4 regions of the Komagataeibacter medellinensis NBRC 3288 genome follow, and region 3 is predicted to be linked to each of the others. Evidence: riboswitches for the same ligand, from Rfam matches in the RefSeq annotation. Region 3 holds a riboswitch; each other region holds the start of a gene.
The links. Region 3 has a riboswitch for cobalamin ahead of GLX_RS06340 (TonB-dependent receptor plug domain-containing protein). Riboswitches for the same ligand answer to the same signal wherever they lie in the genome.

Region 1 (5,859 bases), 840 kb from region 3:
GATGACCGGCATCCCGCCCACCAGAACCGAAGGCCAGCAGGTGACTGACGGGGCCGCCGCCTTGCCGGGCAGCCATTCCAGTGTGCCATGCGTGCCCAGATGCACCATGGCATCCAGTCCCAGCCCATGCTGCAACCACAGGTAGAAGGCGACATAGGCATGGCGTGGCGGTGTGTCGGGATCATGGTAGCCGCCATGGCGGTCGGTGGTCGTGCCACGGTCGGGTTGCAGCGCCAGTACGATCTGGCCCAGTTGCACATGACGCAGGTGAAACCGGCCATCGGCGCAGGCCGGATCATTCTCCGGTGCACCCCAGCACGCTTCAAGCGTGACCTGGAGTGCGGCAGGCAGGGCGGCCAGCCAGCCCCGATAGGTGGAAACCGATATAAAGGGCCGCGCTGGCGCACGGGCCAGTGCGTGGGCCAGTCCGTCCGCCGTGGGCAGAGGGGCGTGGCCCGTATCGTAGCCCGCACTATCCAGCAGGCGCATGATGTGCTCAAGGCTTGCAAAACTGTCCAGCCCCACCGCATGGGCTGCCTGCCCGGTGGGCGCACCCTGCGCGCCGGGATAATCGGACAGCACGATGCCTACCCGCCGCGCGGGAGCCGGTTTATGGCCCAGCCGTGCCCAGCCTGCCGCGCGCGCACAGGTCATGTCGATGCCCGGCGCATGGGGTACATGGCGCGCGGGCAGGCCGGGTGTGGTTTCTTCCTTGAAGGAAATGGGGAAGGCGGGAATCCGCCCGTCCAGTTCGGGTAGCACGACCTGCATGGCAAGGTCGGCCTGCGACAGGCCGCGCAGGCTGTCACGCCACAGGTTATGGGCAATGCCGGGCTGCTGCACCTGCAGTACCGGCACGCCCGCAAGGTCGAGCGGGGAGGCGTTATCCACCCCCGCGCGGGCGGAAAAAAAGGTGGCGTTGATGATGACATCTGGCGGTGCCGCCGCAAGGCGGGCAGTCAGGATACGCACGGATGCCGCATCCTTGAGCGAGGTCACGTATAAAAGATCCGCCCCCATGCCGTAGCGGGCCAGAGTATCAGCCAGCGCCATGATGGGGTCGATATCCGCCGCCAGCAGGTGCGCGCGGTAGAACACCACCAGCGCGCGCAGCGGCAGGGCTGCATCCGCCACCTGTAGCAGGCCCGCAGGCGGCAGGGGTTCGGGCGGCGTGTTCTCATCCGGCCCACACCCGGCCAGATGTGCCATCAGGCGCAGGGCGGTGGCGGTATTGGTTGTCCCGCCCGCGCGCAGCAGCGCGTCAAGGCGTGCGCGGATGGGTTCCGTCACGGTAGAAAGCCGGGCAAGGCGTGGGTCATCGCGCCCGTCACCCGCCACAAAGGCCAGTGGAATGCGGGCCTGCTGGCAGGCGCGTGCCAGTTCTTCCGCCCCGTAGCGCCAGTATTCCAGGCCCCCCAGCAGCCGCACCACCACGCAACGCGACTCCATGATGGTATCGGCCACATACAGGTCGATGGACATGGGGTGCAGCAGGCATGAGAGGTTGGCGCTGCGCAGGCTGGCGGCGGGCGCATCCTCTGCCGTATGTGCGGCGTCCAGGCACAGCAGGTCACTGTCGGAGAAAGACAGGAACACGATATCGGCCGGGGCATGCCCCAGGTCCTGCGCCTGATCGCCGTCATCCAGCGTGCGGATTTCGCGTGCCAGCAGATGCATGGTGCCCGCTCCGTTCCCGTGAAATCATAAAAAAGTTTTTGGTGAAGATTTTTTCCCAAAAAGCTTCGAAGAACGCCGCCTTTTAAAGAAAAGGCGGCGCCCAAGAACTTTTATCAGTTTGCCTTGGATACTACGCCAGCATGCGCGCAATCGCAGCTTGGTCCAGCCCCTTCTGACCAATGACCACAAGGTTGCCGCCGCGCGGACCAGCCTTGGGTACGGGCTGGTCAAACTGGTGGCGGAAGCGGCCGCCCACGCCCTGCACCGCCAGTCGCATGGGCTTGCCCGCAACCGTGGCGTAGCCCTTCATGCGCAGGATGTCGTGCTGTTCGGCTACGGTTTTCAGCCGGTTGATGAATTCCTCTACGCTGGCCTGTTCGGTAATGGGCAGCACGAAGCTCTCGAAATCATCATGCTCGTGCTCGCCCCCTTCCGCATCGTGGTGGGAAGGGCGGGCATCAAGGTCATCCTCCGCCGCCGCATCCAGGCCGAGCAGGATGGCGGGATCAACCTGCCCGTCGGTCGCACGCACCACCTTGACCGCGCGCGGGATCTCGGCACGGATCGCGGCTTCCACCGCATCGGCCTGCGTGGCGGTCATGAGGTCGGTCTTGTTCAACACTACCAGATCGGCGCACAGCAGCTGGTCCTCGTACACCTCGGCCAACGGGTTATCGTGGTCGAGCGAGGGGTCGGCGGCCTGCTGGCGGGCCACTTCCTCGGGGTCATCGGCAAAGCGCCCGGCGGCAACGGCGGGGCCGTCCACCACGGTCACCACGCCATCCACCGTCATGCGCGTGCGGATGGTGGGCCAGCCGAACGCCTTGAGCAGCGGCTTGGGCAGGGCAAGACCCGAAGTCTCGATCACGATATGGTCGGGCGGTGCATCACGGTCCAGCAGCGCTTCCATGGTAGGCAGGAAATCGTCCGCCACCGTGCAGCATAGGCAGCCATTGGTCAGTTCCACAATGTCCTCGTCCCGGCAGCCTTCCACGCCGCAGGCGCGCAGCGTGTCGCCATCAATGCCAAGCGTGCCGAATTCATTGACCACAATGGCAATGCGCTGGCCTTTGGCGTTGGCCAGCACATGGCGCAGTAGCGTGGTCTTGCCGGCACCCAGAAAGCCGGTGATGACGGTAACGGGTACCCGTGCACGGGCGGTGGAGGAAGAGGTCATGGCGATCAGGCTCCAGAAAAAAGCGATGCGGGAAAGCGGCCGCGTACCATGTCCGACAGGCTGGCGGGCCTGCGCGATGGCATGACGGTGCCGCTGCGCGCGGCAGCATAGGCGGTGATGTAGGTCAGCAGGTCTTCTGCTTTTTCAGGGCCAAGATTGGCCAGCAGCCAGCCCCACTTGCCGGGGCTGGCGACCACGGCGGTGCAGCCTGCATCGCACGCGGCAAGGCAGGAGACCTCATGGATGACGACCTGCGGGCTGTCATGGGCCAGCGCCACCAGCGCATCATGCAACTGCCGCCCCTGCGGGTTGTCGGATGCGGGCAGCCCCCGGCGGCACGTAACACAGACATGCAGATGGACGGGTGGCGGGTTACCCGGTGTGGATATCGTCTGTGGAAGCGTGATCATATGGCGACGTGCCCTCTGTGCGGCCTGCCGCGTGGGCTGGCCTGGTGGCGGGGTGCACGGTTGCGGCCCCGCCCGCGAAGCCGCGTGGCGGTGGCCCGTCGCGTGCCGGGCACCCCGCCAGCCATGCGATCCAGATATCGGTCCTGTTTCCGGCGACCCGTAGCGGGAACCGGGAAGGATGGCAGGTCTCCTGGCTTGTGGCGGAGGGTGGAGTCTCGACTTTCCGGCGGCCTTCCCGGCGCCACCTTGCGGCGCGCACCAGTGACACTGCCAGCCCCATGGCGGGCCGGGCCGGAAAACAGCCACTTACAGTTGCGGGGGCAGCGACGGATTTGCCTGTCGGGCGCACCGTCTTCCCTATTCTCCCCAATGGGGAACCATCGTCTGGCTGGATTAGACGATTGGCCCCCGCGCTGTCAAAGACAAGGCAGCATGGCGTGACATGTCCTGCCATCATGCTAGTCCTCAGTGCAGGGGCGCGCCCACCACCGCCACGCGCCAGCGTGCGTGCCGGGTCAGTCTGGTGTGGCTGAGCGGGGCGATATCCAGCCGCGACAGCATGGTCCCGTTCCCGCCCAGTGCCGCTACCACAATGGCGCGGATCACTGTCGTATCGGCCAGAACGCACAGCCGGGTGGGGGAGACGGGCAGGGCGGCAAGCCAGGCCTGCATATGCGCCAGATGGGCTGCCCTGTTCTGTCCGCCCGGCGGAGCGAAGTCAGGGTCAGCCACCCAGCGGGCAAGCTCGGCAGGGGGCAGGTCTTTCAGTGCCATACCCCCCCATGTTCCCATGTCCATGCCGTTCACGCCCGTATCGGGCCGCACGACGGGGGATGGGCAGGTCAGGACGAGGGCAGGTGGTACGAAGACCAGTTGTGCCTCTGACATGGCGCGCCTGATTGCGGGGGGCAGGGGCGGCGGGCCATCATATGGGCTGGGAAAATGGCCTCGGCGCAGGCTGTCGGGTACCGGCAGGGCAAGACAGGTCAGGATCTGGTTCATGATATGCGGACCTGCGTGGCGCGAAGGGGTGGACCCCGCAAGGGAGTGATTGACCTTTCATGCCAATTTTGGAAACATGGCGCCAGATCCGGGATACGGGGACAGGTGTGCGCGCCAGGTTCCATGCATACTGCTCCGGGTTGTGCGTGATCCATGGAGTTTTCCGGTATGAGCCAAGATACATCCGTCCTGTCCAGCACGGGCATTGCAGCGCCGCAGGTTTCCATCCCGGTGCGAGACCTGTTGCCGTGGGGTGTGTTCGGCCTGGTACTGGCCTCGCTGCTGATCTATTTCGTTGGTGCGGAGCAGGGCGCGACCTCGCTCATCTCCGGCCATTACGTGCATGAATTCGTGCATGACGGCCGTCACCTGCTGGGCTTCCCCTGCCACTAGAGCGCGTCCTGTTTGAATGCGTGCATTCAAACAGGTGAAGATATTCGTAAGAATAATAAACCGGAGCATTTTCACCGAAGCGGTTTTCGCTGGAAATGCCTCGGCGCTCCATTGCCTGCCAGATTGCAGAAAGCGGCATTCCCCTGCGGGCGTGCCGCTTTTTACGTTCAGGCGATGGTGATGACCGTGCGCCCCCGGATGTGACCGGCCAGGATGCGCGGGGCGGTTACAATGGCATCATTCAGTGGCGCGTCGTGCAGCATGCTGTCCAGCCGGGTCGGGTCCACATCACGCGCCAGCCGGGCCCATGCCGCCATGCGGCGCGGGCGCGGGCACATGACACTGTCGATTCCCTGTAGTCGCACATTGCGCAGGATGAAGGGGGCCACGGTCAGCGGCAGGTTCATGCCGCCTGCCAGCCCGCAGGCCGCAACCGTACCCCCGTGCCGGATGGAGGCGCACATGGTGGCCAGTGCCTCACCCCCCACCACATCGATTCCCCCCGCCCAGCGCGCCGTCTCCAGTGCCTTGCCGGTTGGGCTTAGCGTATCGCGCGGCAGGATTTCGGTAGCCCCCAGGCTGGTCAGGTAGGCATGCAACTGTGGCCTGCCGGTTACGACCACCACTTCATAGCCAAGCTGGGCCAGCAGCATGATGGCCATGCCGCCCACGCCCCCACCCGCACCATTGACGATGATGGGGCCTGAGGCAGGCGTTACCCCGCCATCTTCCAGCGCCATCACGCACAGCATGGCAGTAAAGCCTGCCGTGCCGATTCCCATCGCCTGCCGTGCGGACAGGTTGCCGGGCCGGGGCAGCAGCCACCGCCCCGGCAGCCGCGCCATGCCCGCAAGGCCGCCCCAATGGCTTTCCCCTAATCCCCATCCGGTGGCGATGACCTGATCGCCGGGTTGGTAGACGGGATCATCCGAATGCACCACCTGCCCCGCAAGGTCGATGCCCGGCACCATGGGGAAGCGCCGTACCACCGGTGTGCCACGGGTTATGGCCATGGCATCCTTATAGTTCAGGCTGGAATGGCTGACCTGCACGCTTACGTCGCCTTCGGGCAGGGTATCAGGTGCGATCTGTTCCAGCCGGGTGGTGACCACGCCTTCGGCGCGGCGGATCATGAGGGCCTCGAACATGCTGGCAGGCTCCTTCGGTCAGGGGGAAAGAATGGCTCGTATCGGCCTTCTG
Region 2 (5,100 bases), on a different replicon from region 3:
GTGTTTGTTTCCCAGTCGGGAAATGACTGCATTCGGAATTGTTGCTCCTTTTCCCGACGCTTCCCCGACAGGCTCCCTCCATGACATTTCTTGACTCTCCGGGCGATACGCAACGCTCGGCTCGTGTGCTTTTTATCAATTCCACTCTGGTAGGAAGTCTCTTCGCATACTCAGCCGCTTATGCTCAGGCTCCTCAGACCCAGATCGAGGAAGATCGGGCGCGCCTTGGCAACTCCACTCCGCTGGTTGAGCAGATCGACCCAGCAACCATACGTGATTCGGAGCGCGCGCAAGCCGATGCTGCGGAGAAGGCGGCTGGTGACGATAAACTCGACACCAGTGGTAACCTGCTAGGCAATATGTGGGGCGCGCGGTCATGGATGTACAAGCACGGCATCAGCTTCGACATCCAGGAAGTCGATGAACTCTGGGGCAACGGGACTGGCGGTTCGGCTTCTGGTAATGATGGTGCAGGCGGATCAGGCACCGGCCCGTCCTACGACGGTGTAACCATGCCCACGCTGACCGTCGATACCGAGAAACTGTTCGGGCTGAAGGGGGGGCTGTTCAATGTCAGCGCACTGCAGACACGCGGGCGCTCGATCTCGCAGGACCATCTGGCCAATTTCAACCCTGTCAGCGGATTTGAGGCTGACCGTTCCACCCGCCTGTTCGAACTGTGGTACCAGCAGTCTTTCCTTGGCGGCAAGCTGGACGTAAAGATCGGCCAGCAGGATCTTGATACCGAGTTCCTGATCAGCGATTACGCCTCGCTTTACCTCAACGCCAATTTCGGCTGGCCCATGGCGCCCTCGGTCAACCTGTACGGCGGCGGGCCGTCCTGGCCGCTGTCGTCTCCCGCCATCCGGATCCGCTACCGGCCGAGCGAGAAGTTCACCTTCATGTTTGCCGCAGCGGACGACAATCCGCCGGGTAACCGCTATAATTCTACCCCCATCCAGCAGGCTACCGGCTCCATCAGCGGCTATAATTCCGATCCCACCAGCCAGACCTATGATGGCGCCAACGGCACCAATTTCAACATGGGCACCGGTGCCCTGCTGATGACCGAACTGCAATACGCGCTTAACCCGCAGCCGGCCGACATGTCGAACGTGGCCAAGAATCCTGGCCTGCCGGGCGTGTACAAGCTGGGCGGGTTCTATGATACCGCGAAGTTCGCCGACTATCGTTACAACCGCAATGGCGGTTCGTTAGGAGCTGCCGTGGCCAACGCCACCGCAGCCACGCCACAAAGTGACCTGACCCCGCGCTGGGACCGGGGTAACTGGATGGTGTATGGTATCATCGACCAGATGATCTGGCGGCCGTCGCTCACATCGGCCCGCTCGGTGGGCGTGTTCGTACGCGCCACGGGTAATGGCGGTGATCGTAACCAGATCAGCTTCGCTATTGACGCCGGCCTGAATCTTAAGGCGCCGTTTAAGGGGCGCGATAACGACACGATCGGTCTGGGCTGGGGCATTGGTCGCGCCAGTTCCGGCCTGCGGCAATTTGACCGCGACAGTCAGACGCTTGTGCAGGGCAATGAAAACCATCTTGAACTGACCTATCAGGCGCAGGTTACGCCGTGGATGGTCATGCAGCCTGATTTTCAGTACGTATGGCACCCTTCGGGCGGCGCGCCGGATTGGACCGGTTTGCGCCGCGTAGGTGACGAAGCGATTTTCGGCCTGCACAGCAGCATTACTTTTTAAGTATAAATACACGAACAGAAAGTACTAATTTATATTATTGTTAAATCATATAAAACGTATGAATATGATAAGACGTAGAGTGTACTTGGCCGTCTGATCAGCATTGAAAGGAAAACATTGCTGAAAAGTGGAAGGTGGTGGCATATTCGCCTTCTATATAGTCAGTGGTTCCGTGCAAACGGATGAAAAGGGAACACCGTTCCGCTTCGGCAGGGTCCGTCCCGGAAGCCAGTCGGTGGCTGCTCCCGCAACTGTAAGCGGTATGGGGTCGTGTCGTCCATTTTCTGAGGGGAATGGGCCACTGTTGTGTCAGCAACGGGAAGGTAGACACGATCTGCGATAATCCGTGAGCCAGGAGACCTGCCACTGTCGATCTCACGGCCGCCGGGCGGGATGAACCGGAGGCAGGAGCACGGCTTTGCAGCACTGCATAGGCTTGCCTGTCGCTGAACGACACGGCACTTCCACAATTACAAACTGGCATGATGATGCGCAGACCTGCGGTGAACCCTCATGCTACTGACCGGGACGCTTGGTCTCTCGGGTTTTGATACCCCCGCATTGACCGCTTTGCAGCGGCGCACAGGCGTCTCGCATGTAGCGTCCAATTCCTGCCCGGATGACTGGCATCGCGTGTGGCAGACAGCACAGATGGTGGGTGTGGGGAAGGCTCCTCAGTGCGGCAGGAAGCGCATGCCCGAACTGACAGATCAGACGTTCTTCCACTTATGCAGCAATCCTGTCCGCGATGCATTTGTTGATGCATGGCAACGCGGGATCGCGACTGTGCCTGTGCTTCTAGGGCCAGTGAGCTTTCTTGCCGCATGTGACCGGACTGACGGCACGGACCCTGTCCTGTTGTTATTGAAGCTTCTTCCGGTGTACATCGAGATTCTACACGAACTCGCCACGGCAGGCTGTTTCTGGGTTCAGATTACGGAACCTGTCACAACGGCTGGTCCGATGTCGAAAGAACGCCAGACGGCGATGGAACTGGCATGGCGGAGCATGGCAGAGGTGGCATCCGGACATGCACTATCCCTCGTCTTCGTCGGGGGAGGAGGGGGCTTCTGGCGTAACCTGCCCCACGTCATGTCATTGCCGATGAATGGCCTTCATATCGATATGGTGCGCGGCGGCGCAGAACTTCCATCGGTGCTCTCTAATCTTAATCCGCGCTGTGACCTTCTTCTGGGAGTTGTGGACGGCCTGAATCGGATTCCAACGGATGTCTATAGCGCGATGCGATGGATAGATAAGATCCGTGCAGAATGTCTACGAAGGCGCGTGATTATTACACCGTCTACGACAATGCGTTTCACCAATAAGGACGGTAGGCAATTACCGCCTGAGGTTCACAATACACTTTCAGACTTGGCGAAGGTTCAACGTGCTTGCGTGGCGGCGACCTTCGTCCATTAACAAGATTTTGGAGGAATTGTCATGGGCATGACACATACTCTACTGCAACCTTTTGATCCGGACCACAATGCACAATGGTATCCCGCTTTGCGCAGTGCAGATCTGAGACATCAAAAAGCAATCGGGGTTTATTGCGGCAGCAGACCGGTTGTCATTGTCCGTCCAGAGGCAGGGCTGGTGTTCGCACTTGATGACCGGTGTACGCATCGTCAGGTACCACTCAGTCGTGGCGTGGTCAGCGGAACCTAGAGGTGGACCCGTCTGTTCGGACAGTTTTTGGGTTTGAATAAGCTATACCCGGTTGTTGTTATGCCGCCATTCTGACGGCGTTGCTGTTGGCCATCTGGTCCGGGGTTAACGCCGGACCAGATGGCGTCGGCGCGCCATGATACGCCTCATCAGGCGTTCGTCCAGCCAGGGCCGTATGGGGACGTTGCCCGTTATAATGGGTGATCCATTTCGTGAGCCCCACTCGAAGTTCTGATCCGGTCTCAAATGCGTGCAGGTAGACACATTCGTATTTCAACGACCGCCACAGACGCTCGATGAACACGTTGTCCAGCCAGCGCCCACGCCCGTCCATGCTAATGCGGATCTGACGTTCTTCCAGGATACCGGTAAAACGGGGCGTCGTGAATTGTGAGCCCTGGTCCGTGTTGAAAATCTCCGGGGTGCCGTAACGCATCAGCGCATCCCGAAGTGCCTCAATACAGAACTCCGCGTCCATCGTGTTCGACAGACGCCAGGACAGCACCTTGCGCGTGAACCAGTCCATGATCGCCACGAGATAGAGAAATCCCCATTTCATGGGAATATATGTGATATCGGAACACCAGACCTGGTTAGGTCGATCAATGACCAGATCCCGCAGCAGATATGGATATTTCCGATGCTCCGGATGGGGCACACTCGTGCGTGGCTTCTGGTAGATCGCCCGCAGGCCCATGATCGCCATGAGCCGGCGGACGCGTTTGCGCCCCACTTCATGTCCCAGGCGGCGCAGATGCCATGTCATCTGCCGCGAGCCATAATACGGCCTTTCCAGGAACTGGGCGTCGATCAGCCGCATCAACTCCAGATTGGCCTCACTCTGTGGCACAGACCGATAGTAGACGCCCGACCGGTTGAGTCGCAGCAGTGTGCATTGCCGGATTATCGGCAGACGCGCTCGCTTCGGGTCAATCATCTGCCGCCTCTGATCACGCCCAACCGAGCAGAGGCATCGCGTAAAAAATCCCGTTCCACGAGAAGCTCGCCTATCTTCGCGTGCAGTTTCTCCACATCAGCAGGGCTGACCGGGGGCTCAGACGTCGCTTTCCCGGAAAAGGTGGCCGCCATCCCCTCGATCGCCTGCCGTTTCCACTGGGCGATCATCGTCTGATGCACCCCATGTTTCGAAGCCAGTTCCGCCAGCGTCAGTTCCCCACGGATCGCTTCCAGGGCAACCCGTGATTTGAACTCCGCCGCATACCTCTTGCGCGTAACCTTGCCCATAAAACCCGTTCTCTCTCAGGTCGGATTATAGCTTATTGCCCTGTCCGAAAAATGGGGACCACCTCTGCTGGATACGGATAGACGATCAAACGTTATGCTGGCAGGATGGAAAATGTATCCTGTTTGACGACACATACCCTCATGAAGTCCAGAACAATACATCGGATCATCGGGTAGTGTTGCTTATCCAGTTTGAACGGCCCACATACGGAGTTGGCCGTCTGGTTCAGGGTATGTTTCTCAAGGTCGTTCGTCGTTCGGCATTCGTGCAGGAAGCCAAAAACAATCTTGCACACTGGCATGCCCTCCATCATGAGATGGCCCGGACAGAACGCCAAACCAGCGGACTGACTGTTTGATCCAGTCATGGTAACAACGGGAAGGCGCAGAATGATAAAGTGTAAAAAGTGCGGTGCTGATTTTTCATGTCAGCCTGAAGGTGCGTGCTGGTGCATGGAAAAGCCCC
Region 3 (5,859 bases):
GGTCAAGGATCAGCAGGTCGGGCGGCTGCGCGATCAGCAGTTCCATGGAAAAGCGCGAAGATGCCTGATGTCCCATGAGCGTTGCGTAATTGCGAAAGCCAGCATGGGCAAGGACATCATCCGGGAGCGAACCCGCATGGGTGACAAAACCATTGGCGGCGTAGACAGCCGCCGTGGGATCGGTAGAACTCCGCGCGACCGAAAGGGAGGCCAGGCGCGTGGTAAAGGCCATGGCCAGTTGTCGTCCCCGTTCAGGGACACCGATGGCGTTGGCAACCACCATGATCTGGGCCGGGATGTCTGTCAGGGATCTGGCGGGCGGCAATGCGATCACCTGTGCGCCCCCTTCCCGTCCCGCCTGCATCGCGACGGCCGCCGTATAGACGCCGCCCAACACGACATCGGGATGGGATGCCACGACATTTTCCGCCGTGGGTCGCAATACCGGAACATGTTGTGCCTGCTCGCACAATACCGCGTTCCAGCAGTCCCGGGTCAGTGGCGAGATCCCCACGATCTGGCCCGGTTCAGCCAGCATAAGCAGCAATTGGTCGGTACAGAGATTGAGCGAAGCCACGCGTGGCAGCGCCAGAGCCTGCGTCAAGGGGACACAGGCGAGAAAACCGGCCACAATCGCTGCCATCATGCCTTTCATGTCAGTAATTTAACGCAAACCCGCCATAACCGGCGCGCCCCGGCTGCAGGTAGCCGATCGGGTCCTCAAACTGGCGGTTCAGCAAGTTGTCGGCGCGGGCATAGACGGAGACATAGCGGTTGATTTTATAGTTGGCGGCCACATCAATGGTAAAATATCCATGCCCTTTGGCACAGGTGCTGCACGTCTCGCTGCCAATGACCGGCAGGTCACGCCATCCGCTGGTGTACAGGATATTTCCAGAAAATGTCAGGTCGCGGATAGGGGTCCATGTCGTATTGAAGTTGAACTTGTGCTGCGGACGGCGTTGCAGTTCGACGTTACTGGTTTCATCCCGGGCATGGGTCCAGGTATAGCTGAGATTGAATTCCAGATTGCTCAGCGCCTTCCAGTTCAGGAAAGCTTCCACGCCATACATCCGTGCCTTCGCAACATTGGCGTAGGAATAATTGTAGTTATATGACGAATCAATCGAAAGCGAGGACTGGATCAGGTTCCGAACCCTGTTGTCATACCATGTCGCGCCGAAGTTCAGTCGATCATGCAAAAGTTTCTGTTCCACCCCCGCGTCATAGCCGATCAACTGTTCAGCCTTCAGGTTCGGATTACCTTTTTCCGCATATCCCGCGCCTACCTGATTGGCGAATAACTGGTACAGCGATGGGCCGTGGAATCCCGAACCGGCGCTGGCCTTGATGATCGTTCCTGTGCCCGGCACATGGATCGCAGGCGCGACACGCCATGTCACGTGGTTGCCATAACGTGAGTTGGCGTCGTAGCGGATATTGGCGGCGCCGTACAGAATATGGTTCCAGTTCCCCTGATACTGCCCGTAGCCTGCGGTCGTATCCATGCTGGCGGATGTATTGTATCCACTATCCCACATAGTGGCGGCTGTGTGGCTGGTGTTGAACGTGTCGTGAAAATGTTCGGCCCCGATCAGAAGCTGACCATACTGTTTGAAATTGAACGTGCCGTGCCAGTCCACCTTCAGTCGGCTGGAACGGTAATAATCGGGGTCGGGATTGATCGGACTGCCGTAACTTGTTCCTGTCTCGGTCCAGCGGTTACGATTGGTCATGTAACCAAGACCAAGCACCTGATCGAACAGTCCATGGAATGACACCAGATGGGCCGTTCCACGCACAATAGCCTCGTTCTGATTGGTCTGTTCCCTCACGCCTTTATCGCCGTAAAGGTTCTCACTCTGCAGATCATACAATGAATATGAATGGTTGTTACCCTGTATCAGGCGTGCCGTCAGGCCAAGGTCAAGATTGCGGGTTACGTCATAACCCAGCCTGATATTGACGCCGCGGTTGTCATTGCGGTTGCCCTCATGGCGCTGCTGCCGGTCAGCACCATAATATCGTTCGATATAGGAGGGGATACTGTTGAACCCATCCATCCGGTAATGGGAGAACTCAACATTATAATGGAACCGCCCCTTGCTGCCGCGCGCACCAAAGGTCTGGTTGAAGGTGCCGTAACCACCGCCTTCAATCCTGACAAACGGCCTGAAGCGTCCCTGTCCCTGCGCCGTGGTAATATCAATGACCCCTGCCATGGCGTCCGCACCATACAGACCGCTTTGCGGGCCCCGCAGAATTTCGATCCGTCCCATGCCATCGGTTACGAACTGACCGGCATCAAACATGCCACTTGTTGAACTGCCGTCGTTGATGTCCATGCCATCCAGGCGGACTTTCACTTCGTTCGAATTGTTGCCGCGCATGAAGATGGATGAAGTGCCTCCCGGGCCGCCGGTCTGCACCACGTTCAGGCCAGGCTGACGTATCAGGATATCCGTGAGGCTGCGCCGCTGCTGGGTCTGGATCTGCTTTTCGGTGATGATGGTCATGCTGGTGCCGATATCATCAGTGGAAGTTGGCCGACGTGCTGCACTGACGCTGATCAGTTCGGGCAGGCCAGTCTCTCCCAGAGAAACAACGGCTTTCGATTTTTTATTCTCGACGACGTACTGGTTGGCGGACGGTTTTTGCGGCTTATGCTGTTTGACTGAATCATCAGCACGCGCCACTGCAGTTCCCATGGTCATCAACGTGGTGGAAGCAATCAGCAGATTACGGAATAGGATCATCTGGTTCAGATCTCGCGGTCACATCATCGTTGCCACGAGAGCGCGCTGCCACAGCGCTTCCAATCCGCAGGGAAGCCCGTAACACCACACCGTCAGGACACCCCGCCCGACAGTTCCCGGTCGCAACCATCATAACGGCAGGTCTCCTGGCTCACGGCGTGACATCCTGCTTAACCTTCCCGGAAAACCGTGGTTTCCAGTGGCCCGGATCAAGACATCCGGTATTGCAAGGACAGACCGTTTACAGTTGCGGGGGCAGCCTGAGCCTTGGATCGTGATCCGCACTCTGTTCCCTTTTCATCCCCCCGAAAGGGGACACCGTCGGAACGGTTCTGATCGGATGGGGCGTTCTTGTCAACCCGCATTCAATCTTTCAGTATCCTATCAGGATTGCCGTTATTTTCAGCCAGATTGATGAATCACAGGATATTTCCGATGAAACATATTACGCCTGCCATGCTGACTTCGCTAGCGCTGGATCTCCGCAACGGCTGGAGCATTGGTACGTTTGGTGCGATTGGCGAATTCCATCATGTCCCGGGAGACAAGGTCTGCGTTACCCCCTGTTTCGACGGGCTGGAGATCGTCACCCAACGCGGCGCCATACGCTTGTGTCCCAACGGTCCCCTGCATGCCATTGCGTGGGATTCCCTTGTTGGAAAAGGCAGACGCTGGCGGCACAGCATGGCGTTCTGCGGCCCGTTACAACTGACCGGAAGACATACCCTGATGGTTCTGGGAAAGGATGTGGAAGCCATCCGGCCAGAAGATCGTGATGCATGGCTGATTGATCTGGGAATAGGCGTGGGCCAGGTCCGGATGTGCGTACGGACAGAAAATGCCCGCCTGGTCGAAGCTCTTGCTGTTCACACGGATGACCCATTGGCCGTCATTACAGAAGCATTTGCGCTTCTGATGGAAGCCCAGCCCCACAGGGTCATGCTTTCACCAGCTGGCAGGCTGGAGGTTTACCAGCCCATTCCCAAACCTGATGAAGATTCTCCGCTCGGTGCCCATACCCACCTGTTACCAAAACTGGTAAAACTGAGGCGGTCCTGTTCGGCCCTTGATCCTGTTCCGGAAGGCTGGCAGCCCTTCCTCACGCTTCATCCGGCGGCGCCATTCAGACCGTCCGATAATGATTCCTATGATTATGACCGTCTGGCCGATCTGTCCTTTCTGCCGCTGCTTGAGGAATTCGGCAAGCAGGAAGACCTGCAGGTCTCAGGCGCATTCCGGGCTCATGTTCGTCAACATGGAACACCGGAAAATATGAAAATACCGGACACGAGACGTGGTCGTGCGCGCATGCATATCGAACTGCTCCGTATGGCAGCCCAGGGTCACAAGGGCATGGAGCAGTTTATGCCTGTCGATACGCTCAAGAGCGCTACGGATTGCGGGTGACTTCATGCCAGCGATCATGTTGCAAGGTACGGGATCCGATGTAGGCAAGTCCGTGTTGACAGCTGGTTTATGCCGGGTTTTTGCCAATCGGGGCCTGACAGTCCGGCCCTTCAAGCCCCAGAACATGTCAAACAATGCTGCCGTAACGATAGATGGTGGCGAAATCGGCCGGGCGCAGGCATTTCAGGCGTACGCCTGTCGTGTTGCCCCCTCCACCCTTATGAATCCGGTTCTTCTGAAACCGGAAAGCGATCATACCGCGCAGGTTATCGTGCGTGGACAGGCACAAGGGCACCTGCATGCTTCCAATTTTATCAGCGGTCGGGCTGCATTCCTGCCCGAGGTTCTGACCGCTTTCGAAACATTATGTGGCCAATCCGATCTGGTGATTGTCGAAGGCGCAGGTAGCCCCGCGGAAATCAACCTACGTCAGGGCGACATCGCCAATATGGGTTTTGCCAGAGCCGCGAATGTTCCGGTCATCATGATAGGCGATATAGACCGGGGCGGCGTTATCGCATCACTCGTTGGCACCCATGCCATTCTTGAGCCGGCTGACCGGGAGTTGATCAAGGGTTTTATTATAAATCGCCTTCGGGGAGACGCCAGCATTTTCCAGTCTGGATATGATTTCATAGAAAGGTTTACCGGCTGGAAGGGGCTGGGCGTTCTTCCCTGGATAGACAGTATACGTGACCTGCCATCTGAAGACAGTATTCCCGATGATGTCGGCTGTTCTTCGACATCACGGATCGAGATCGCCGTCCCCCTTATGCCGCGCATCGCCAATTTCGATGATCTTGACGCGCTGGAAGGCGAAACACATGTGAAGATTATACGGGTCAGGCCAGGGCACCCCCTTCCTGCGTCTGCTCATGTCGTGTTCCTTCCAGGTAGCAAGGCGACAATAGCGGACCTGCGGTTTTTCAGGCAGCAGGGATGGGATATTGATCTCGCAGGGCACGTCAGGCGGGGTGGATATGTGTTCGGTCTCTGCGGTGGTTATCAGATGCTAGGACAAACCATAGATGATCCCGATGGTGTAGAGGGAAGCCCGACGACGGTACCGGGACTTGGACTTCTGGAAGTTAATACCGTCCTGACCCATGATAAGAAGATCAATCAGACATCGGGGATAACCCTTTCCGATAACACGCGATTCAGTGGTTACGAAATTCATTGTGGAGAGACAGCAAGCTCCCATAGCCGGGTTATTCCCCTGATCAAACGCGACGATGGGCGGCGCGATGGTGCGATAAGCCCAGACGGTCGTATTGCAGGTTGCTACGTACACCGTCTGTTTGACATGACTGGTCAGCGCGCCGCATGGCTGGACAGATGGGGCACACACTCGGACGGACTGGATTATACAGCACGCGTAGAACACGCCCTTGAAACCGTCGCGGCCACCATGGAAAGCAGGCTGGATATTGAGGGGCTACTGGCTGTTGCCAGATGACCTTCTTTCGATCTCTGTATCCTGTTGCGTCAGGGCATTCAGACAGGCAGGACAGAGACATCCTGCCTGGTCATCCGTTGGAACCGGCAGGCCACGGGGTTTTTCCATGCACCAGCACGCACCTTCAGGCTGACACGAAAATTCAGCGCCACATTTTTTACACTCTATCATTCCTTGCCCGCCTGTCTGCTGTTGTCACGACCGAATCAAACGCTCAGCCCTGCTGGATGGCATTCC
Region 4 (5,859 bases), on a different replicon from region 3:
TTATTGCTCCGTCCAACCGTCCGTCGTCGCATCTGATTAGGGGCATGACCCGGTGATGTGATCGAACTGTTTCCCCACAATGAATTTCGTAGCCACTGAATCGCGCGCTATCGGAAAGCGTCATGCCTGAAGTCTGGTTGATCTGCTTGTCACGGGTCAGAACGGTATCAACCTCCAGAAGTCCAAGTCCTGGTATCGTGGTCGGGTTCCCTTCTATTCCGTCGGGATCATTTATGGTCTGTCCCAGCATCTGATAGCCACCGCAGAGACCGAATACATATCCACCCCGCCTGACGTGTCCCGCCAGATCAATATCCCATCCCTGCCGCCTGAAAAATTGCAGGTCTGCTATTGTCGCCTTGCTACCAGGAAGGAACACGACATGCGCGGACGCGGGAAGGGGCTGCCCGGGCCGGATCCGTGTGATCTTTACATGCGTTTCACCTTCCAGCGCATCAAGATCATCGAAATTGGCAATGCGGGGCATAAGGGGGACGGCTATCTCGATCCGTGAGGCCGCGGAACAGTCAACATCTTCAGGAATACTGTCTTCAGAAGGCAGTTCACGTATACTGTCTATCCAAGGAAGAACGCCAAGCCCCTTCCAGCCGGTAAACTTTTCTATGAAGTCATACCCAGATTGGAAAATGCTGGCGTCTCCCCGGAGGCGATTAACGATGAATCCCTTGATCAACTCACGGTCATCTGGATCAAGAACAGCATGGGTACCGGCGAGTGACGCGATAACGCCGCCCCGGTCTATATCGCCGATCATGACGACCGGAACATTCGCGGCTCTGGCAAAGCCCATATTGGCGATGTCGCCCTGACGTAGATTGATTTCCGCCGGGCTGCCCGCGCCCTCGACAATCACGAGATCGGATTGGCTACATAATGTCCTGAAGGCGGTCAGAACCTCGGGCAGGAATGCGGCCCGGCCACCGATAAAACTCGAAGCGTGCAGGTGTCCTTTTGCGCGTCCACGGACGATAACCTGCGCTGTATGATCACTTTCCGGTTTCAGAAGGACCGGATTCATAAGGGTGGAAGGGGCAATACGGCAGGCCTGCGCCTGAAGTGCCTGCGCCCGACCGATTTCACCTCCATCTACCGTCACGGCGGCATTGTTCGACATATTCTGGGGCTTGAAAGGCCGGACCGTCAGGCCACGGTTAGCGAAAACCCGGCATAAACCTGCCGTCAAAACGGACTTTCCGACATCGGATCCCGTGCCCTGCAACATGATCGCTGTCATGGAATCAGCCGCAGTCCGTAGCGCTCTTGATCGTGTCGGCAGGCACAAATCGCTCCATGCCTTCGTGACCCCAGGCTGCCATGCGAAGCAGTTCGATATGCATGCGCGCGCGACCACGTCTTGTAGCGGGTATTTTCAGATTTTCCGGTGTTCCATGTTGACGAACATGGGCCTGGAATGTGCCTGAAACCTGCAGGTCTTCCTCCATGCCGAATTCCTCAAGCAACGGCAGAAAGGATAGATCGGCAAGCCGGTCATAATCATGGGAATCATCATCGGACGGTCGGAACGGTGCCGCCGGATGAAGTGTCAGGAAAGGCTGCCAGCCTTCCGGAATGGGATCGAGGGCGGAGCAGGGTCGTTTCAACCTCACCAGTTTTGGCAGCAGGTGGGTATGGGCGCCGAGCGGAGAGTCTCCATCAGGTGCGGGAACGGGTTGGTAGACCTCCAGTCTGCCAGCAGGTGAAAGCATGACCCTGTGGGGCTGGACTTCCATCAGAAGCGCAAATGCTGCTGTGACGACGGCCAATGGGTCATCCGTGTCAACAGCAAGGGCTTCGACCAGGCGGGCATTTTCTGTCCTTACGCACATCCGGACCCGGCCCACGCCAATTCCAAGATCAATCAGCCACGCATCACGATCCTCTGGTCGGACAGCGTCCGCATCCTTTCCCAGAACCTTCAGGGTATGCTTCGCGGTCAGTTGTAACGGGCCGCATAACGCCATGCTATGCCGCCAGCGTCTGCCTTTTCCGACGAGAGAGTCCCACGCAAGGGCATGCAAGGGTTCGCTGGGACTAATGCGTATGGCACCGCGTTGGGTGACGATCTCCAACCCGTCAGGACATGGGGTGAGGCAGACCCTATCATCCGGAACATGATGGAATTCGCCGATCGCACCAAATGTTCCAATGCTCCAGCCGTTACGGAGATCCAGCGCCAGTGAAGTCAGCATGGAGGGCGTGATACGTTTCATCGGAAATATCCTGTGATTCATCAATCAGGCTGAAAATAACAGCAATCCTGACAGGATACTGAAAGATTGAATGCGGGTTGACAAGAACACCCCATCCGATCAGAATCGTTCCGACGGTGTCCCCTTTCGGGGGGATGAAAAGGGAACAGAGTGCGGATTGCGATCCAATGCTCCGGCTGCCCCCGCAACTGTAAACGGTCTGTCCTTGCATTACCGGATGTCATGATCCGGGCCACTGGAAACCGCGGTTTTCCGGGAAGGTTGTGCAGGACGCTACGCCGTGAGCCAGGAGACCTGCCGTCATGATGGTTGCGACCGGGAACTGTCGGGCGGGGTGTCCTGACGGTGTGGTGTTACAGGATTCCGTGCAGATCGGAAATCCTGTGGCAGCGCGCTCTCGTGGCAACGATGATGTGACCGCGAGACCTGAACCAGATGATCCTATTCCGTAATCTGCTGATTGCTTCCACCACGTTGATGACCATGGGGGTTGTAGTGGCGCGTGCCGATGATTCAGTCAGACAGCACGCGCCGCAAAAACAGTCCGCCAACCAGTACGTCATCGAGAATAAAAAATCGAAAGCCGTTGTTTCGTTGGGGGATACGGGTCTTCCCGAACTGATCAGCGTCAGTGCCGCCCGTCGGCCGACCTCCACCGATGATATCGGCACCAGCATGACCATCATCACGGAAAAGCAGATCCAGACCCAGCAGCGGCGCAGCCTGACGGATATTCTGGCACGCCAACCGGGCCTGAACGTGGTCCAGACAGGCGGCCCAGGGGGCACGTCATCCATTTTCATGCGTGGTAATAATTCCAACGAGGTCAAGGTCCGCCTGGATGGCATGGACATCAATGACGGAAGTTCCACCAATGGCATGTTCGATGCCGGTCAGTTTGTAACCGACGGCATGGGCCGGATCGAGATACTGCGTGGGCCTCAGAGCGGCCTGTACGGCGCCGACGCCATGGCGGGGGTTATCGACATTACCACGGCACAGGGGCAGGGCCGTTTCAAGCCGTTTGTCCGTATCGAAGGCGGTGGGTATGGTACCTTCAATCAGACCTTTGGCGCACGCGGCAGCAAGGGACGTTTTCATTATAATGTAGAATTCTCCCATTACCGGATGGACGGGTTCAACAATATCCCTTCCTATATCGAGCGTTATTATGGGGCCAACCGGCAGCAGCGGCATGAAGGCAACCGGAATGACAACCGTGGCGTCAATATCAGGCTGGGTTATGACGTCACCCATAATTTCGATCTTGGCCTGACCGCACGGCTGATACAGAGCAATTATCATTCCTACTCTCTGTATGACCTGCAAAGTGAAAATCTGTATGGTGATAAGGGTGTGCGGGAACAGAACAACCAGAACGAGGCCATCGTGCGCGGGACGGCCCATCTGGTTTCCTTTCACGGGCTTTTTGATCAGGTGCTTGGCCTTGGCTACATGACCAACCGCAACCGCTGGACGGAGACGGGCACGAGTTACGGCAGCCCGGTCAATCCAGACCCGGATTATTACCGTTCCAGCCGACTTAAGGTGGACTGGCACGGCACGTTCAATTTCAAGCAGTATGGCCAGCTTCTGATCGGTGCCGAACATTTCCATGATACGTTCAATACCAGCCATACGGCCTCAAGCATGTGGGACAGCGGATACGATACATCCGCCAGCATGGATACGACCGCAGGTTACGGGCAGTATCAGGGGAACTGGAACCATATTCTGTATGGTGCGGCCAATATTCGCTATGATGCCAATTCGCGCTACGGCAACCACGTGACATGGCGCGTGGCCCCGGCAATCCATGTGCCGGGCACCGGAACCATCATCAAGGCCAGCGCCGGTTCCGGTTTTCATGGTCCTTCGCTGTATCAGTTATTCGCAAATCAGGTGGGTGTGGGTTATTCGGAAAAGGGCAATCCCAACCTGAAGGCGGAACAGTTGATCGGCTATGACGCGGGTGTTGAGCAGAAACTGCTGCATGACCGTCTGAATTTCGGCGCAACCTGGTATGACAACCGGGTCAGGAACCTGATCCAGTCCTCGCTTTCGATTGATTCATCATATGACTACAACTACTCATACGCCAATGTGGCGAAGGCGCGGATGTATGGTGTGGAAGCCTTCCTGAACTGGAAGGCGCTGAGCAATCTGGAATTTAACCTGAGCTATACCTGGACCCACGCCCGGGATGAGACGAACGACGTCCAGTTGCAACGCCGTCCCCAGCACAAGTTCAATTTCAATACGACATGGACCCCCATTCGCGACCTGACCTTTTCGGGCAATATCCTGTATACTAGTGGCTGGCGTGATCTGCCGGTTATTGGCAGCGAGTCCTGCAGCACATGCGCCAAGGGGCATGGTTATTTCACCATCGACGTGGCTGCCAATTACAAAATCAACCGCTACGTTTCCGTCTATGCCCGCGCCGACAACCTGCTGAACCGCCAGTTCGAGGACCCCATCGGCTATCTGCAGCCTGGTCGCGCCGGTTATGGCGGCTTCATGCTGAATTATTGACATGAAAAGCGTGGTCGCAGGGATGATGGCGGGTTTCCTTGCCTGTGTCCCGTTGGCACCGGCATGGGCTCTCCCGCGCGTGGCTTCGCTTAATCTCTGCACCGACCAGTTGTTGCTGCTGCTGGCCGAACCGGGCCAGATCGTCGGTATTACGCCGCTCGCCCGGGATTGCTGGAGCGCGGTGCTGTGCGAACAGGCACGACAGGCTCCCGTATTGCGACCCACGGCGGAAAGCATCGTGGCATCCCATCCCGATGTCGTGCTGGGTGGCATCTATACCGCGGCCGTCGCGATGCAGGCGGGGCGGGAAGGGGGCGCACAGGTTGTAGCCCTGCCACCCGCCAAATCCCTGACGGATATTCCGGTCCAGATCATGACGGTCGCCAACGCCATCGGCGTTCCTGAGCGTGGGCAGCAACTGGCTATGGCCTTTGCCACGCGCCTGGCCTCCCTTTCAGTCGAGCGCAGTGCCACCGATCCTACGGCGGCCGTCTATGCTGCCAACGGCTTTGTCACCCATAAGGGCTCGCTTCCGGATGATGTCCTTGCCCATGCCGGCTTTCGTAATTACGCAACGATCATGGGGCACCAGTCATCTTCCCGTTTTTCCATGGAACTGCTGATTGCACGGCCACCCGATCTCCTGATCCTTGACCGTTCGGGGAAGGGAACGTCCCTTGCACAGTCCATGCTGGATCACCCGGCGTTGAAGCAGGCCTTTGCCGGGCCGCATCATCTGGATCTGCCCGCACGGCTTTGGTTGTGTGGCCTGCCACAGACACTGGATAGTGTCGTCATGCTGCGTAACGCACGGCACAACCTTGAAATGTCCGCCCCATGAAACCTGCCCATCAAACCATGCTGCTGAACGTCATGCTTCTGGCTGGTGTCATGGGGCTGTTTGTTACCTCGCTCATGTGGGGAGAAACCCGCATCATGTTTTCACATGCACTGGAGGACCTGCTGGCCGGGCGGCATACCGCAGGCGCGATCATTGTGGAGCGCCTGCGCCTGCCGCGTACCCTGCTGGCCATCCTGGTGGGCGGGACGCTTGGCCTGTCGGGGGCGGTTCTGCAGGGCTATCTACGCAATC

Region 1: it holds a riboswitch for cobalamin, as region 3 does, so the genes downstream of both, GLX_RS10420 (DUF1636 family protein) here and GLX_RS06340 (TonB-dependent receptor plug domain-containing protein) in region 3, are expected to answer to the same signal.
Region 2: it holds a riboswitch for cobalamin, as region 3 does, so the genes downstream of both, GLX_RS15270 (uroporphyrinogen decarboxylase/cobalamine-independent methonine synthase family protein) here and GLX_RS06340 (TonB-dependent receptor plug domain-containing protein) in region 3, are expected to answer to the same signal.
Region 4: it holds a riboswitch for cobalamin, as region 3 does, so the genes downstream of both, GLX_RS15240 (TonB-dependent receptor plug domain-containing protein) here and GLX_RS06340 (TonB-dependent receptor plug domain-containing protein) in region 3, are expected to answer to the same signal.

What each region holds. Positions count from the first base shown of each region.
Region 1 covers NC_016027.1:2,227,374-2,233,232, forward strand. The annotation lists gene cobN (cobaltochelatase subunit CobN) at 1-1,677, opposite strand, end outside; gene cobW (cobalamin biosynthesis protein CobW) at 1,808-2,854, opposite strand; gene GLX_RS10420 (DUF1636 family protein) at 2,860-3,264, opposite strand; cobalamin riboswitch at 3,428-3,661, opposite strand; gene GLX_RS10425 (histidine phosphatase family protein) at 3,730-4,266, opposite strand; gene GLX_RS10430 (CbtB domain-containing protein) at 4,435-4,659, shown strand; gene acuI (acrylyl-CoA reductase (NADPH)) at 4,827-5,807, opposite strand.
Region 2 covers NC_016037.1:148,314-153,413, reverse strand. The annotation lists gene GLX_RS15275 (carbohydrate porin) at 81-1,718, shown strand; cobalamin riboswitch at 1,867-2,100, shown strand; gene GLX_RS15270 (uroporphyrinogen decarboxylase/cobalamine-independent methonine synthase family protein) at 2,412-3,140, shown strand; gene GLX_RS17680 (Rieske (2Fe-2S) protein) at 3,162-3,389, shown strand; one part of gene GLX_RS15265 (IS3-like element ISGxy1 family transposase) at 3,448-4,376, opposite strand; one part of gene GLX_RS15265 (IS3-like element ISGxy1 family transposase) at 4,376-4,634, opposite strand; gene GLX_RS17675 (aspartyl/asparaginyl beta-hydroxylase domain-containing protein) at 4,670-4,993, shown strand.
Region 3 covers NC_016027.1:1,384,290-1,390,148, forward strand. The annotation lists gene GLX_RS06335 (ABC transporter substrate-binding protein) at 1-643, opposite strand, end outside; gene GLX_RS06340 (TonB-dependent receptor plug domain-containing protein) at 657-2,756, opposite strand; cobalamin riboswitch at 2,876-3,094, opposite strand; gene GLX_RS18945 (DUF6925 family protein) at 3,192-4,163, shown strand; gene GLX_RS06350 (cobyric acid synthase) at 4,168-5,622, shown strand.
Region 4 covers NC_016037.1:142,160-148,018, reverse strand. The annotation lists gene GLX_RS15250 (cobyric acid synthase) at 1-1,255, opposite strand, end outside; gene GLX_RS19065 (DUF6925 family protein) at 1,260-2,231, opposite strand; cobalamin riboswitch at 2,329-2,547, shown strand; gene GLX_RS15240 (TonB-dependent receptor plug domain-containing protein) at 2,667-4,766, shown strand; gene GLX_RS15235 (ABC transporter substrate-binding protein) at 4,768-5,607, shown strand; gene GLX_RS15230 (FecCD family ABC transporter permease) at 5,625-5,859, shown strand, end outside.